Regions from separate parts of the Aquamicrobium ahrensii genome, predicted to be linked through region 2. Evidence: riboswitches for the same ligand, from Rfam matches in the RefSeq annotation. Region 2 holds a riboswitch; each other region holds the start of a gene.

Region 1 (5,471 bases), on a different contig from region 2:
GGCTCTGCGAAGCCGCAAGGCGACGTATAGGGTCTGACGCCTGCCCGGTGCCGGAAGGTTAAGAGGAGAGGTGCAAGCTTTGAATCGAAGCCCCGGTAAACGGCGGCCGTAACTATAACGGTCCTAAGGTAGCGAAATTCCTTGTCGGGTAAGTTCCGACCTGCACGAATGGCGTAACGACTTCCCCGCTGTCTCCAGCATAGACTCAGTGAAATTGAATTCCCCGTGAAGATGCGGGGTTCCTGCGGTTAGACGGAAAGACCCCGTGCACCTTTACTATAGCTTTACATTGGCATTCGTAGTGACATGTGTAGGATAGGTGGTAGGCTTTGAAGCCAGGGCGCCAGCCTTGGTGGAGCCACCCTTGAAATACCACCCTTATTACTATGGATGTCTAACCGCGGCCCGTTATCCGGGTCCGGGACAATGTATGGTGGGTAGTTTGACTGGGGCGGTCGCCTCCTAAAGAGTAACGGAGGCGCGCGATGGTGGGCTCAGAACGGTCGGAAATCGTTCGCTGAGTGCAATGGCATAAGCCTGCCTGACTGCGAGACTGACAAGTCGAGCAGAGACGAAAGTCGGTCATAGTGATCCGGTGGTCCCGCGTGGAAGGGCCATCGCTCAACGGATAAAAGGTACGCCGGGGATAACAGGCTGATGACCCCCAAGAGTCCATATCGACGGGGTTGTTTGGCACCTCGATGTCGACTCATCGCATCCTGGGGCTGGAGCAGGTCCCAAGGGTATGGCTGTTCGCCATTTAAAGCGGTACGTGAGTTGGGTTCAGAACGTCGTGAGACAGTTCGGTCCCTATCTGCCGTGGGTGTAGGAATATTGACAGGATCTGTCCCTAGTACGAGAGGACCGGGATGGACGTATCTCTGGTGGACCTGTTGTGGCGCCAGCCGCATAGCAGGGTAGCTATATACGGACGGGATAACCGCTGAAGGCATCTAAGCGGGAAACCCACCTGGAAACGAGTATTCCCTGAGAACCGTGGAAGACGACCACGTTGATAGGCCGGGTGTGGAAGAGCGGCAACGCTTGAAGCTTACCGGTACTAATAGTTCGATAGGCTTGATCGTTCTCATTCCTTATGTTCATCAAACCCAGCGCTAACGCATGAGCGGCCCTTCGGGCCTATGCTCCGCGAGAGCGCCGGAAAACCGGCGACGCGCAGTCGCGCTTGCGGGCCTTGCCCGAAGCGGCAGACCTCGCTCGCTAACAACATCAGCACAAAACAGCTTCTCAGATAACATGCGCTTTGCCGACCTGGTGGTCATGGCGGGGCGGCTGCACCCGTTCCCATTCCGAACACGGCCGTGAAACGCCCCTGCGCCGATGGTACTTCGTCTAAAGACGCGGGAGAGTAGGTCGCTGCCAGGTCTGCAAAACGCATGAAAATCTTCTCCAGATCACACAGAACAGAACAATTTACTGATTGAAACGCCGCCCTTTGGGGCGGCGTTTTGCGTTGTGGGCACGATCCGGTGGTTTCGCCCCCACCCTGCGGGGAAGTGAAGGCAAATCAATTTGCCATTTAACACCGAAACCGTGCGGCCCTTTGTTTGAGGCGTACGGGGTGACAGACCGGTGCTTATTTCCTACAGAGAAAGCTCACCAAGGGGAGCCCCGGCAAGGGGCTGAGAGACCGCTGGCGCCAGCAGCGCGGTGACCCTTCGAACCTGATCCGGATCATGCCGGCGAAGGGATGGCGATTGTCAATGCTGTCTTTCGTCGGTCTCCTTGCGAGGCCGCTCATGCCTGAAACCAGTTTGAACAAGCGGTCTCGCTGCCCTCCACGTAAGGACAGCAAGATGACAGAACGCCCCAGCGAAATGCTCCGGCTTGAAAGCGGGTCGCTCTGGATGAAAGCCATCGGGTGCAGTTTCGGTCGGGAATTGTTCGCGGGCGAAATGCCGACCGAACTGATGGTATCTTCCCACCTGGCGCAGGACCATCACTTTCCCGACAGCTCCCTGAGCCTGGTTCATGCCCAATGAATAGACCACCTGCGTACGGAACTGGATCGTACTGGCCCAGCCGAACCGGAAAACAGCCGGGATTTCTTTTGATGGCCGGCGAGGCTGGAACCGGCCTTTTTCAACGTAACTACCGGAAGGGAGAGTGAAGATGGACGTTTTCGAACGGTTGAAGTTGGCGGCGGAGGTCGACTGGAGGAGCTATGTCGAGCACAAATTCGTTCAGCAACTTGGGGAGGGCACGTTGCCGCAAGAAGCCTTCCGCGCCTATCTGGTGCAGGATTATCTGTTCTTGATCCAGTTCTCGCGCGCCTGGGCTCTGGCGGCGTACAAGAGCCGCACCATCCCTGAGATCAGAGCGGCGCAGGCGGGCCTGGCTGGCATACTCGACGAGACCGAGTTGCATGTGCGGCTGTGCGGGCGCTGGGGACTTTCGCCGGAACAGCTCCATTCAGTGCAGGAGCATCAGGCGACCGTAGCCTATACCCGTTTCGTGCTCGATTGCGGCGCTGCAGGTGATCTGCTCGACCTGCATGTCGCGCTCGCCCCTTGCGTCATCGGCTATGCCGAGATTGGTAAAGCGCTCGCTCCGCAGGGCGTCGAGGCGCTGGGGGACCATCCTTATCGCGAGTGGATCGGCGAATATGCAGGCGAAGCGTTCCAGCAACTCGCCATCGGTTCGCGCAAGCTGCTTGACGATCTGGCTGCGCGCTCGATGACGGAACGCCGCTTCGGCGAACTGGCCATTCTGTTCGGCAAGGCCGCGCGACTGGAAGCGGATTTCTGGCAAATGGGGCTGGATGCCGTCGCCGGATAGGGCAAAAAAGGCGACATTGGCGGACCGGAAATGTAGCCGTTTTTGATTGTTCCGACGCACGTCCAAAGTGTCAGAAGACCCTTGCGCCCCTGAATGGATGCGGAGCGCCATAATGAAGAAACCTCCCCGGCTGCACCCCGACCGGGGAGGTTTTCATGTTGGGTGCTTGTTCAAGCGATTCCGGCCCGCCTTTACAGGATGACCACCTTGGAGCCGGGGCGCACGCGCTGGTAAAGGTCGACGACATCCATGTTGAGCATGCGGATGCAGCCGGCCGACACGGCCTTGCCGATGCTGGTGGGCTGGGTTGTTCCGTGAATGCGGTAGTAAGTATCCTTGCCATCCTTGAACAGGTAGAGCGCCCGGGCGCCCAGCGGGTTGCCGGGGCCGCCTTCGACGCCGTTCTCATATTTCTTGTACTGCTCGGGAGCGCGGGCGATCATGGAGTCGGTGGGACGCCAGCGCGGCCACTCCTGCTTCCATGCGAGATCCGTCACGCCGCTGAAGCCGCGACCGGCTGCGCCAACACCAACGCCGTAGCGCAACGCCTTGCCGTTGGCCTGCACGAGATAAAGAAAACGGTTGGCCGGATCGACGACGATCGTGCCCGGCGCGTGGTCGCTCCGATAGTCGACCATCTGGCGGTGATATTTCTCCGGAATAGCCGACAGATCCTCATTTGGCAGCGGAAAGCGCTCATTCGGGCGCGGGCCAAGACGGGGCGGCGTAACCGGGGACCGGGCCTGTTCGATGGAGGCAGGCGTCACCGCGGGCGCAGGAGGCGTGGGCTGCAATCCCGGCGGCGTCGCTATCTCCGAAGAGGTGGTGGTGCAGGCAGCCAACCCCATGCAGGCAAGGAGCGCCAGTACCGTCAAAGCGCGTCGTGCCGGCCCGTCCGTTGCGTCGGTCATTGCCTGAAATCCTTCGTGTCAGTTGCTGTCGCGCTCACGCGCGTCGGAAATAACCTGCCTGAAGCCGGCCTCGTCGAGCGCGGAGGCGACGAGAAAGGGGCCGATCAGGAAAACCGGCGTGCCTGCAAGGCCGAGCGCGTCGGCCTGTGCGCCATGACGGCGCAACAGTGCGGTGATCTCGGCGTCTCTGGCCTTCATGTCGCGTTCCAGCCTGACCATGTCTACCCCTGCGCCAGCCACGGCCTTACGCATCTTGTCTTCCGGCACCCTGCCACCCTCGATGGTCATCATGGCATGATGAGCATCGCTGTACTTGCCCTGATAGTGGGCCGCCAGAGCCAGCTTCGCGCCGTAAATTGAGGCGGAGCTGAGGATCGGCCAGTCCTTGTAGACGAGGCGGACCTCGCCATCCTGTTTCACGGCCTTGTTCAGCGGTCCCATGGTCTTCTTGCAGAAAGGGCAGTTGTAGTCGAAGAAATAGACGATAGTGACATCGCCCCTGGCGTTGCCGGCTTGCGGGTCGGCCGGGTCGTTCAGGATCATCTCGGTGCTGAGGCCGTCTTCTTCGGAGGCCCGGGCGTCTGTGATCCAGCCGGGCGCGGCCGCCAGCGCAAGCAGACCCAGCGCTGCGCGTCGGCTGAGGGGCGCTGCGCCATAGGCTTCACGGGAACGGGTGTTTGCGAATTGCTGCATGATCCGCGGTGGGTTTGTCGACATGGCAGGCGGCCTCGATTTCAAATGATCGGGCCGACAGGGTTTCGTGGACCTTAAGGCAGGCTTAACCGCGAAAGAAAAGACCACGATAGCTTAAAAATTGCGGTGTTGCCGGCAGCGCACAGCTGCCGCTTGGGCAAGTGGCGGCATTTTCTTAAGTTTGCCTTAAGGCCCCGGCATGAGGCAATGAAGCTTTCGCGTCACCTGCCGGCAGGTGGCGCGGCGAACGGAGAAAAGTCCGATGCGTTCCCTGCGAACCCGACTCTTCGCAATATTGATTCTGATCACCGGGCTGGTGTGGCTGTCGGCCGTGGCATGGATATTCCTTTCCACCGGCGCGCAGCTTGAACGCGTGCTCGATGCGCGACTGATGGAAGCGGCGCGCATGGTGAACTCGATGGTCACAAGACGGGCGCTGGGCACAGGCGGAGAGATCGCGGTTCCCCGAATCGAGATGGAGCCGCATGAAGCCTATAACCGCCAGCTTTCCTGCCAGATCTGGTCGCTGGACGGCGCGCTGATCAGTCAGTCCGAAGGCGCACCGGAGGCCAGGCTGTCGGAGCATGCGGAAGGCTTCTCCAACACCGTCCTCAATGGCGAGACCTGGAGGGTCTATACGGTAGACAACCCGGAAGCGGGCGTGCGGGTCATGGTCGGCGATCGCGTCCATTTCCGTGATCATCTGGTCAACAGCGTCGTTTTCGGCTTGCTGTTGCCGGCGTTGCTCATCCTGCCGGTGCTGGCCGGTCTTATCTGGCTGAGCGTTGGGCGCGGGCTGACGCCGCTCAGCCGCATTGCCGGAGAACTGTCACTGCGGCCCGCATCCGATCTGCACCCCATCGAAGCCGACGGCGCGGTCAGTGAATTGCAGCCGGTGGTGAAGTCGCTCAACGCACTGTTCCGGCGCGTTTCGGAAGCACGCGAGCGAGAGCGGGACTTTATTGCCTACGCCGCTCACGAACTGCGCACACCTATGGCAGGGCTGAAGACACAGGCCCAGATCGCGCTTGCATCGGAAGAGCCCGCGATCCGGCAGAACGCGCTTTC
Region 2 (5,471 bases):
CGCCGCCAAGCGTCAAAACGATGGTGAAGGATGTGACGCACAGCATGAACACCAGCCCGGCCACGCCCGGCAGCGCCTGACGCAGCACCGGCCATTCGATCAGCCTGAAGCCGGCCCGCGCCCCCATGCCGAGCTGGCTCGCCAGCCGCCACTGGTCCGTTGGAACCGTCTGCAAGGCTTCCACGAACAGCCGCACGCTGAGCGGCAGGTTGAAGAACACATGCGCGACGAGGATGCCGGAAAGCCCGTAAACGCCCGGCCATTCATCGCCGCCGAGCGTGGAGAACAGCCCGGCGAAATAACCGGCGCGCCCGTAGAGCGCCAGAACGCCGAGGGCCGCGACAAGAGCCGGCAGCGCCAGCGGCACGGCGAAGAGTTGCAGGATCAGGCCGCGCCCCGGAAAATGCGGGTGCCGCGCCAGCGCACGCGCCACGAACAACGCTGGCGCCACGGAGAGCAGCGTCGACAGCAGCGCCTGCCACAGCGTGAAACGCGCCACCCTCAGCATATAGGGATCGAAGGCGGCGACCGCGCCGGAGAGGTCGCGCACGCCTTCGGCCACCAGACCGGCGAAGGCGCCGCCGATCAGCAGCGAAATCGCCGCCAGCGCCACGATGCCGGCGGCGATGCGCAGGTCGCTTTGTGCGGAAACTCTCCCGGCGGCCAATTTGTCTTACCTGCCCATGACCGCCAGCCACTCATCCACCCAGGCCTTGCGGTTGTCGGCCACCTCCTGCGGGCTGAACTGCAAGGTTTTGGTCGGCTTCACGAGCTTGTCGAAGGCCGGGTCGAGCGGCTTGTCGGTCTTGCCGGCCGGGTACATCCACTGGGTTTCCGGCACCGAATCCTGAAAGCCCGGCCCGGTCATGAAGGCGAGGAATTTCTCGGCCAGCGGGTTCTTCGCCCCGGCAATGGTGATGCCGGCCACCTCGACCTGGAGATAATGCCCTTCCGCGAAGGGGGCGGCCTGATAACGCTCCGACTTGTCGGCGATCATGTGATAGGCTGGCGAGGTGGTGTAGGACAGCACCATCGGCGCTTCGCCCTTCGTGAACAGCCCATAGGCCTCGCTCCAGCCGGGCGTCACCGTCAGCACGCGGCCTTTCAGCTTCTCCCACGCCGCGCCCGCCTCCTCGCCATAGACCGAACGCACCCACAGCAACAGGCCGAGGCCCGGCGTCGAGGTGCGCGGGTCCTGAATGACGATCTTCTGCTTCTGGTCCCCCTCGACCAGCTCCTTGAGGCTCGACGGCGGCTCGGGCAGCTTTTCGGTGTCATAGACCACGGCGAAATAACCGTAGTCGTAAGGCACGAACATGTCGTCGTTCCAGCCGCCCGGAACGTTCGCTTCCGGCGTTGCGCCATGGGCCACGAACAGTCCCGTGCCCCACGCCTCTGCTGTGAGGTTTGTGTCGAGCCCGAGCACGATGTCGGCCTTCGTGGACGCGCCTTCCAGCTTCAGCCGGTTGAGCAGGGCCACGCCGTCAGCCACGGAGACGAAATCGACCTCGCAGCCGCATTCGGCCTCGAAATTCTTCTTCACCTGCGGGCCGGGGCCCCAGTCGGCGGTGAAGCTGTCATAGGTGTAGATGGTGAGCTTGCCTTGCGCCGAAGCGGGCGCGACGGCGAACAGCGCGGCGACAGAGAGGACGGATAGAAGCAATGTGCGCATCGGCGCCTCCTTGGTTTCGTGGTCAGGGGGTCGAGGCGCCGGATGTCCGACAGCTTCTAATCCCTCCGCCGGTACAAGCCGGATCAGGTTCGGCGGGTTGGCCTGAGCCTCTCAGCCGGGCCGCGAAGAACGCGTCCGGCACCCCGTTAGAGCATATCCAGAAATAGGGCCCCCGACGGCGGGAAGCAAGAGAGGCGGCGCTCTTCCGTTCCATTGAAGGGACTGCTAATGCCCCTCCCATGAGCCGATACACAATTCTTCTCGGCGGCGAGCTTGTCCGCACGCCCGCCCTTGAGCGCCAGATCGCCGGAACGCGAATCATCGCCGCCGATTCCGGCATTGGCCACGCCGAGGCCCTCGACATTGTGCCGGAGCTTTGGGTTGGCGATTTCGATTCCGCTCCCCAGATGCTGCCGGAGCGTCTGAAAGCTGTGCCAAAGCGGGAATTCCCCTCGGACAAGGACCGCACCGACGGTGAGCTGGCGGTGGACATCGCGCTCGAACAGGGGGCGAGCGCGCTTGTGCTGGCCGGTGCGTTCGGCGGCGCGCGCGCCGACCACAGTTTCCTGCACATGACGCTGGCGCTGCGGCTGGCCGAGATGGGGATCGACGTGATTCTGACCAGCGGCGCGCAGGAGGGCCGGCCGCTGCCGCACGCACCGGTGGAATTCGATTATGCCGAGGGCACGCTGTTTTCGGTTCTCGGTTTTTCGGAGCTGGCCGGGCTGACCGTGACCGGCGCGAAATGGCCGCTCGACGCCGTCACCGTGCCGTTCGGCTCGTCGCTGACCATGTCGAACGAAGTTTTGAAGTCGAACGCAACTGGCGGGCGGCTTCGTATCGACCTTGCGCGGGGCCGCGCCCTGCTGGTCGCCCATCCGCTTACCGGAAAGGACGGCTGACATGGCCCCGCCGCTTCTCAATCTTGCCGGCATCCGCCTCACCTTCGGCGGCACGCCGCTGCTCGACGGCGCGGACCTTACTGTCGGCCCCGGCGACCGCATCGCGCTGGTCGGCCGCAACGGCTCCGGCAAGTCGACGCTGCTGAAGATCGCCGCCGGGCTCGCCGAGGCGCAGGACGGCGAGATTTTCCGCCAGCCCAGCGCCACCATCCGCTATTTGGCGCAGGCTCCCGACATGGAAGGCTTCGCCACGGTGCGCACCTATGTCGAGGCGGGGCTGGGACCTGCCGACGACCCTTATCGCGCCACCTATCTGCTCGAACATCTCGGGCTTACCGGTGAAGAATCCCCGGCGGAGCTGTCCGGCGGCGAGGCGCGCCGCGCCGCGCTCGCCCGCGTCATGGCCCCGGAGCCCGACATATTGCTGCTCGACGAGCCGACCAACCATCTCGACCTCAACGTCATCGAATGGCTGGAGGAAGAGCTGATCCGCTCCTCCTCGGCGCTGGTGGTCATCTCGCACGACCGCCGCTTTCTCGAACGCGTGTCACGCGCCACCGTCTGGCTGGATCGCGGCCAGACACGCCGTCTCGACCGAAGCTTCGCCAATTTCGAGGAATGGCGCGACCAGATCCTGGAGGAGGAGGAGCGCGACCAGCACAAGCTCGGCCGCCAGATCGCGCGCGAGGAGCACTGGCTGCGCTATGGCGTGACCGCCCGGCGCAAGCGCAATGTGCGCCGTCTCGGTGAATTGCAGACGCTGCGCCAGCGCCACCGTAGCCACAGGGGCGTGGAAGGCGCGGCCACCATGGTGGCGAGCGACGCCGCCGAATCCGGGAAACTGGTGATCGAGGCAAAATCGATCTCCAGGAGCTTTGGCGATCTGGTCGTGGTCCGGGACTTCTCGACCCGCATCCAGCGCGGCGACCGCATCGGCCTTGTCGGGCCCAACGGCGCGGGAAAGACCACGCTGCTGAAGATGCTGACCGGCGAGCTTGCGCCCGACACCGGCAGCGTGCGCCTCGGCGTCAATCTGGAGATCGCCACCCTCGACCAGAAGCGCGAGGCGGCCGACCCCAATGAAACGCTGGCGCACTATCTCACCGACGGGCGCGGCGAGAGCCTGGTCGTCAATGGCGAGCAGCGCCATGTCGTCTCCTACATGAAGGACTTCCTGTTCAAGCCGGAACAGGCGCGCACGCCGGTGCGCGAGCTTTCGGGCGGCGAGCGCGCGCGCCTGTTGCTGGCGCGCGTGCTCTCGCGCCCGGCCAACCTGCTGGTTCTGGACGAGCCGACCAACGATCTCGACATGGAGACGCTGGAACTGTTGCAGGAGCTCGTGGCGGGTTTTGCCGGCACGGTCATCCTCGTCAGCCACGACCGCGACTTCCTCGACCGCACCGTGACCAGCGTGATCGTCCCCGACGGTGACGGACGCTGGATCGAATATGCCGGCGGCTATTCCGACATGCTTTCCCAGCGTGGCGCTTCGAAACTGGACGATCGCAAGCTGCGCACCCGCACCGAGGACACGCCCGCCGCGAAAACGCAGGAACCGACGAAAACCGCGTCGAAAAAGCTCTCTTACAAGCAGAAATTCGCGCTTGAAAATCTCCCGAAAAAGATCGGGACGGTAACCGAGGCGATCAACCGGCTTGAGGACCAGATCGCCGATCCGGGTTTCTACGACCGCGACCCCATCGGCTTCCAGAAGACCATCGCCGCCCTCGACAAGGAGCGGGCGGCGCTGGCCGCAATGGAAGAGGAATGGCTGGAGCTGGAGATGCTGCGCGAGGAACTCGAAGGGTAGAGCATTTCCCAGCAAAAGTGTGCAGCGGTTTTGCGTTCGGAAATACGGCTAAAACAAAGAGATGGAACGGTTCTGCCGATTCTGTGGAAGCCCTACCGGCGACCGACCGCCGGGCTCGCCAACCTCCGTATCGCCCGCCATGGCCGTCCGTCGATGGCTGCGAGGCCAAGGCCGATCAGCGCCATGCCGGCCAGATGGCGCGGCGTCAACACTTCGTCCAGAAACAGGAACCCCAGCAGAATGGCGCTGACCGGCACCAGGAAGGTGACCAGCGCCAGATTGCTGGCCCCGGCCGAAGCCAGCAGCCGGAAGAACAGCACATAGGCAAGCGCTGTCGACAACACCGCCAGACCCGCCACCGCGCCGAGCGCGGCGGGACCGGGCATCGACAGCTCCCACGGCCGGTCGACCAGCAGCATCACCGGAACCAGCAGAACGCTGGCCGCCGCCACCTGCCCTGTCGCCGTCACCAGCGGCGGCACGCCCATGGCGCGGAAGCGCCGTCCGTAGATGCTGGCCAGCGCATAGGAAACGGTGGCCGACAGGCACATGAGCTGCGCCGTGACATGGCTGCCGAGCGCCTGCACGGCGTCGAGCCCGACCATCACGGCGACTCCGAAAAAACCGATCAGGACGCCGATGAGACGGTTGCCCGTCATCTTCTCGTCCGCCGTCAGGAAATGGGCGAACAGCACGGTGAACAGCGGCGTGGCGGCGTTGAGGATCGAGGCGACGCCCGAGGCGATGTGCTGCTGGCCGCCGACGATCAGCGAAAACGGAATGGCGTTGTTGAGGAGGCCAATGCCGAAGAACGCGGCCCATATGCGCCGGTCCGAGGGCAGTTTCAGCCCCATGATCCGGAGCAGGCCGAGCATCAGCACCGCCGCCAGGGCGACCCGCCCGACGACCACCGTGAAAACCGGCAGCTCCTTCACCCCGACGGCATTGAAGAAGAAAGAACCGCCCCACAGGATCGACAGGAAAACCAGCGTGGCCCATTCGGCCGTCGTCATCGGACGGTTGGTCACGGTTTCATTCGACATCGCTCACCTCACCGCGGTGACAATGCCGCACATCGCCGCCGCCC
Region 3 (5,471 bases), on a different contig from region 2:
ATGCACGCCGTCCGCGCCCCCCGCCAGCGCCACGTCCACGCGGTCGTTGACCAGCAGGGGCACGCCGACGCCGGCGAGGGCGGCGCGGATTGCTTCGGCCTCGGCGATCATCTGCCGCGTCGACGCGTCCTTGTCGCGATACTGGATGATGGTCGCGCCGTTGCGGGCGGCGATGCCGGCCAGAGCGGCCAGTTTTCCCACCGGGCGCAGGCTGCCGTCGATGATGGCGTTGAGCCGGTAATCAACCTTGTTCATGAGCTATCCTTGCATGCTGAAGAATGTGATCGCCGGAGAGGGCGGCCAGAGCGTCGAGCAGGGCAGGCTCGAAGCTGCCCGGACCGGATGCCGTCTTGCCGGCCATTTCGCACGCGACGCCGAAGATGAGCATGGCGGCGCTTGCGGCCATGAACGCATCGGTTTCGATGGCCAGGAAGGCGGCGATGAGGGCCCCCGACAGGCATCCGGTTCCCGTCACCATCGCAGCCAGCGGATGGCCGTTGGCTACCGAGAACGTCGCGCCGTTTTGCGCGATGCGGTCCTGCTTGCCGGTCCTGACCGCTACGACTCCAGCCGGTACGGAAAGCAGGTCGTATTCGGCTGCATTGGCGCGCAGTACCGCGGGGCCGCGCGTCAGCAATTGCTGCGCGAAGGCGGCGCGCGGCGGAGAGTAGTCGCAATGGGCGGGGTCCAGCGCCCATGGCCGCCCCCGTTCGGCCGCAACGCTCACCGCGATGCCGATAGCCTCGCGGCGCTGCGCATCCAGCGTGCCCAGATTGACCAGCAGCGCGTCGGCCCTGGCGACGAAATGCCCGACCTCCTCCGGCGAGGAAGTCATGGAAGGGATCGCGTCCAGCGCTGAAAGCCCATCGGCCACCAGCTTGGGAACCACGCCATTCATCAGGCAATGGACGCGGGGGCGTCGCCGACGCATCCCGTCCAGCAGATCAGACGCCCGCTCGGGAAGGGCCGCGCTCATTGCAGTTCCACCGCGATTTCCTCGACCGCAGGGGCTTTCCTGATCAGCCCGCTTTCCTCAAGGAATGCGCCGAAGCGGGCGTAGCGCGTCTGGTCGAGCGCGGAAGGCCGCTTGGCGAAGCGGGGCAGCGTGTCGATCCAGGCCTGCCGGTTCAGTTCGTCATCGAGGTCCGGATGCGCCTTCACGAACAGATTCCAACCCTCTTCGGGATGGTTGGTGAGGTGGATCGCGCCTTTTTCCACGGCGGCGAGGAAGCGCTTGAGGCGATCGTCCTTGACCAGTTCCGGCCTCGTGATGAAGATCAGTTCGTCATAGACCGGAATGCCGTGCTCCTCGGGGAAGAAGGCGCGACCTTCATGGCCTTCGAGCTTCATCTGGGTCAGCTCGAAATTGCGGTATCCGCCGATGGTGGCGTCCACCTGTCCGCTGATCAGCGACGGCGACAGCGCGAAATTGACATTGACCAGCTCGATCGTGTCCTTGTCCACTCCGGCATTGTCCAGCATGCGGCCGATGATGGCGTCCTCGAAGCCGGAGACGGAGAAGCCGATCTTCTTGCCTTCAAGGTCCTTCAACTCCCTGATCGGGCCATCGGCCAGAACGGTGAGCGTGTTGAGCGGGGTCTCGACCAGCGTGCCGAAACGCACCAGCGAAACGCCGGCGTCATGGTCGAGATAGAGGTTTGGCTGATAGTGGACGCCGATCTCGACCTTGCCGGAGGCGACGGCGCGCGGCACGATCGAAGGGTCGGCCGGCGGCACGAGCTCCACCTCCAGCCCGGCTTCATCGAACAGGCCGAGCTCTTTCGCCACCACCAGCGGCGCGTGGTCGGGATTGACGAACCATTCCAGCATCACGGTGAGCTTGTCGGCGGCGTGGGCTGCGCCTGCCGCGGCGGTGGAGAGCAGGAGCGCGAGCGCGCAGGTGCGGATCATTGCGGTTTCCTTTGTCGGATTGTGGAGGAGAAGTCGTCTTCCCGCGCCCATGGCGTGAGAAGCGGAGCGAGTGCGTCGACGAGCCGGCGCAACGCCAGAGCAAGAATGGCGATGATGCTCATGGCCGCGAACATCGTGTCGGTCTGCATGCGGGCGTTGGCCTGGACCATGACGAACCCGAGCCCGGCCGATGCGCCGACCCACTCGCCGATCACCGCTCCCAGCGGAGCAAGCGGCGCTGCAACCCTGAGGCCGGAAACCAGCGCTGGAAGCGCGAGCGGCATGCGCAGCAGGAACAGCGTCCGGCGGTGGGTGGCCGGGGTGAGCGCGGCGGCGTCGACGATCTCCGGCGGCGTGCGCCGCAGGCCGTCGGCGAAGGCGGAGGCGACGGGGAAGAAGATGATAAGCGCCGTCATCACCACTTTCGAGGCCATGCCGAAGCCGAACCACAGAACCAGCAAGGGCGCGATGACGAAGACCGGAAAGGCCTGCAGCACCAGCACCACCGGCCAGATTGCCCGCCCGAGGCGCGGAAACAGAGCCACGGCAAGCGCGGTGGCGATGCCGGCGAGCGCGCCCGCCACGAAGCCGGCGGCGATCTCGGCCAGCGTCACGAGCGTGTTGTCGAGAAGATAGAGCGGCTGCCGACGAAAAGCGGCCGCCACGTCGAGCGGCGCCGGCAATATGTAGCGTGGCGGGGCGAAGGCGACGACGATCACCTGCCATGAGGCCAGCAGCACAAGAGCGGTGCGCAACGCTGCCGGGACAGCCGACATGGCTCCGCCCTCCTAGAAGGAGCGTGGCGTCGGCGGGCGGACTTTGGATTTGAACGTCATGGCGATCTCCCGACTTGTCATCATGGAGATCCAGGTGTGCGAAGAATTGGCAGGATTGCCCGAAGGCCCTTGTTCCGTTCCTACGCCGGCATAACCCGGATCAGGTTCAAGGGTCTGGCTCATCGCCATCTCAGCGCCGTACAGCGCTCCCCTCGGAATGAAGCCATCTATGTTGCAGGTCGCCGGTGCTGTCAAGCACGCCGGGCAGCTTTGTCATCAACCTGTCCGGGACCTGTCATCGCGTTGTAATGTGCCGGGCCTAGCTAGCGGGCTCTTTCGACGCTTACGGAGAACCCGACATGCGAAGCCTGCTCGCCATCCTGACCGCAACCACCATACTGGTCCCGGCCGTCGCCGGCGCCGCCACGGTCTACCCGCTTGACCGCGCTACGATCCTCACCGCTTCGCCCTTCGACGTTAAGGTGGAGTTCGACGGCGTCGTCGCCGGCTCCGACGTCAGCGTCACCATCAATGGCAAGCCGGCCGCTGAAGTGCTCGGCAAGGAAGCCACCTTCATCGAGAAGGAAGACGGCGTTGAGGCTTCCGCCGTGCGTCTTGAAGGCGTCACGATCACGGAACCCGGCGTCTACACCGTCATCGCCAGGGCCGGCGATGAGGAAAAGACCGTGATGTGGGAAGTTTACGGCACCGCTGACGAGCCCAGAGCCAAGAACGTGATCTTCCTGATCGCCGACGGTCTTTCGGTCGCGCACCGCACCGCCGCCCGCATCATGTCCAAGGGCATGACCGAGGGCAAGGCCAATGGCCGCCTCAACATGGACGAACTGGACCGCATGGCCTTCATCGGCACCTCGTCCACCGAAGCCGTCGCCACCGACAGCGCCAACACCATGTCGGCCTATATGACCGGCCACAAGAGCGCGGTGAACGCGATCGGCGTCTATGCCGACCGCACCGAAGATCCGTTCGACGATCCGAAGGTCGAGACGCTGGTCGAGGCGCTCCGCCGCCAGACCTCGAAGTCGGTCGGCATCGTCACCACTTCCGAACTTCAGGATGCGACGCCTGCCGCGCTCTTCGCCCACACCCGCCGCCGCGCCGAGAAGGCCGCCATCAACAACCAGATCTTCGACCTGAAGCCCGATGTGATCTTCGGCGGCGGATCGGCCTATTTCCTGCCGCAGTCGGTTGCCGGCTCCAAGCGCAAGGACGACACCGACCATATCGAGGGCTTCAGGGAAGCAGGCTATACGCTGGCCACCACCAAGGGTGAGCTGGAGGCGGCAGCCGGCTCCAACACCGGCAAGGTGCTCGGCCTGTTCCATACCGGCAACATGGACACCACGCTCGACCGCGAGTTCCTGAAGAAGGGCACCGTGGAGAAGTTCCCCGAGCAGCCCGGTCTGGTCGACATGACGAAAGCCGCTCTCGGCCAGCTTTCGAAGAACGCGGAAGGCTTCGTGCTGGTTGTCGAGGCCGCCAATGTCGACAAGATGTCCCATCCGCTCGACTGGGATCGCGCCGTGGTCGACACCATCGAGTTCGACAAGGCCATCGGCGTCGCCCGCGAGTTTGCCGAGCAGAACCCCGATACGCTGATCGTCGTCACCGGCGACCACACCCATGGCGTCTCGATCATCGGTACGGTCGATGACGAGAAGCCGGGCGACGATATGCGCGAGAAGGTCGGCACCTATGCCGATGCCGGCTTCCCGAACTATGTCGACTCGGATGGCGACGGCTATCCCGACAGCGTCGATGTCTCGCGCCGCCTGTTCCTGGCGGCCAACAACGGCCCCGACCACTACGAGACCTTCCGTCCGAAACTCGACGGCCCGTTCGTTCCGGCCATTCAGGATGAGAACAAGAAATACATCGCCAACGAGGCCTACAAGGACGTTCCCGGCGCTGTTCTGGTGCAGGGCAACATCCCGCGCGACGGCGACACCGGCGTCCATGCCGTGGACGACGTGGTGCTTCAGGCTACCGGCCCCGGCTCGGAGAACTTCAAGGGCTATATGGAGCAGAGCGACGTCTACCGTGTGCTGGCCGACGCTCTGGCGCTGGGCGCAAAGCAGACGCAGTAAGCGCCTCGCCATCGGGAAACAGGCCCGGAGAAGCTCCGGGCCTGCATCCGTTTCCGTTCCGCGCAGGCTTTGCAAAGGAGGCTGCAATGAATTCCCGCAAGATCCGACGCCGGCAGATGCTGGGTATGGTGGGCGGCGCGGTGCTTTCGCTCGCCGCTTCGCGCCCCGCCCATGCGGCCGCCGACATGATTTCTTTCGACGAGTTGTATGGCAAGGTCAGCGTTCTCGGCCTCACCTTCTCCGACAAGGTGAAGGCGCTGGAAGGCAGGTCCGTGGTCATGCGCGGCTTCATGGCCCCGCCGCTCAAGGCCGAAGCCGATTTCTTCGTGCTCACCGAAATTCCCTTGGCGCTCTGTCCCTTCTGTTCCTCGGATGCGGATTGGCCGGACGACATCATCGTGGTCTATCTCGACCGGGCGCAGACCTTCGAGCAGGCCAACGGCATCATCGAGGTTTCGGGCAAGCTCGAGGTCGGCTCCTGGACCGACCCCGAGACCGGTTTCGTCAGCCTGCTGCGCATCGTCGGCGCTGATTTCCGGAGGGTCTGAACGTGCTGGCGCTTTCCGTCGACGGCCTGCAGGTGCGCTATCCGGGATTGCCGGTTCCGGCGCTCGATCTGCCTTCGCTCAGCCTCGCTGCGGGCGAAACGGCGGCGCTTGTCGGCCCCTCGGGTTCT

The links. Region 2 has a riboswitch for thiamine pyrophosphate ahead of thiB (thiamine ABC transporter substrate binding subunit). Riboswitches for the same ligand answer to the same signal wherever they lie in the genome.
Region 1: another riboswitch for thiamine pyrophosphate. It lies ahead of ABID44_RS14315 (TenA family protein); the one in region 2 lies ahead of thiB (thiamine ABC transporter substrate binding subunit).
Region 3: another riboswitch for thiamine pyrophosphate. It lies ahead of ABID44_RS03650 (ABC transporter permease); the one in region 2 lies ahead of thiB (thiamine ABC transporter substrate binding subunit).

The regions. Positions count from the first base shown of each region.
Region 1 covers NZ_JBEPMN010000012.1:52,956-58,426, reverse strand. The annotation lists rRNA gene ABID44_RS14325 (23S ribosomal RNA) at 1-1,085, shown strand, start outside; rRNA gene rrf (5S ribosomal RNA) at 1,272-1,386, shown strand; TPP riboswitch at 1,614-1,729, shown strand; gene ABID44_RS14315 (TenA family protein) at 1,818-2,003, shown strand; gene ABID44_RS14310 (TenA family protein) at 2,134-2,799, shown strand; gene ABID44_RS14305 (L,D-transpeptidase) at 2,991-3,710, opposite strand; gene ABID44_RS14300 (DsbA family protein) at 3,729-4,403, opposite strand; gene ABID44_RS14295 (ATP-binding protein) at 4,666-5,471, shown strand, end outside.
Region 2 covers NZ_JBEPMN010000005.1:148,406-153,876, reverse strand. The annotation lists gene thiP (thiamine/thiamine pyrophosphate ABC transporter permease) at 1-667, opposite strand, end outside; gene thiB (thiamine ABC transporter substrate binding subunit) at 674-1,672, opposite strand; TPP riboswitch at 1,716-1,828, opposite strand; gene ABID44_RS09215 (thiamine diphosphokinase) at 1,912-2,574, shown strand; gene ABID44_RS09210 (ABC-F family ATP-binding cassette domain-containing protein) at 2,576-4,384, shown strand; gene ABID44_RS09205 (DMT family transporter) at 4,477-5,427, opposite strand.
Region 3 covers NZ_JBEPMN010000002.1:156,227-161,697, forward strand. The annotation lists gene thiE (thiamine phosphate synthase) at 1-255, opposite strand, end outside; gene ABID44_RS03640 (hydroxyethylthiazole kinase) at 242-976, opposite strand; gene ABID44_RS03645 (ABC transporter substrate-binding protein) at 973-1,911, opposite strand; gene ABID44_RS03650 (ABC transporter permease) at 1,908-2,687, opposite strand; TPP riboswitch at 2,808-2,910, opposite strand; gene ABID44_RS03655 (alkaline phosphatase) at 3,047-4,795, shown strand; gene ABID44_RS03660 (hypothetical protein) at 4,882-5,343, shown strand; gene ABID44_RS03665 (ABC transporter ATP-binding protein) at 5,346-5,471, shown strand, end outside.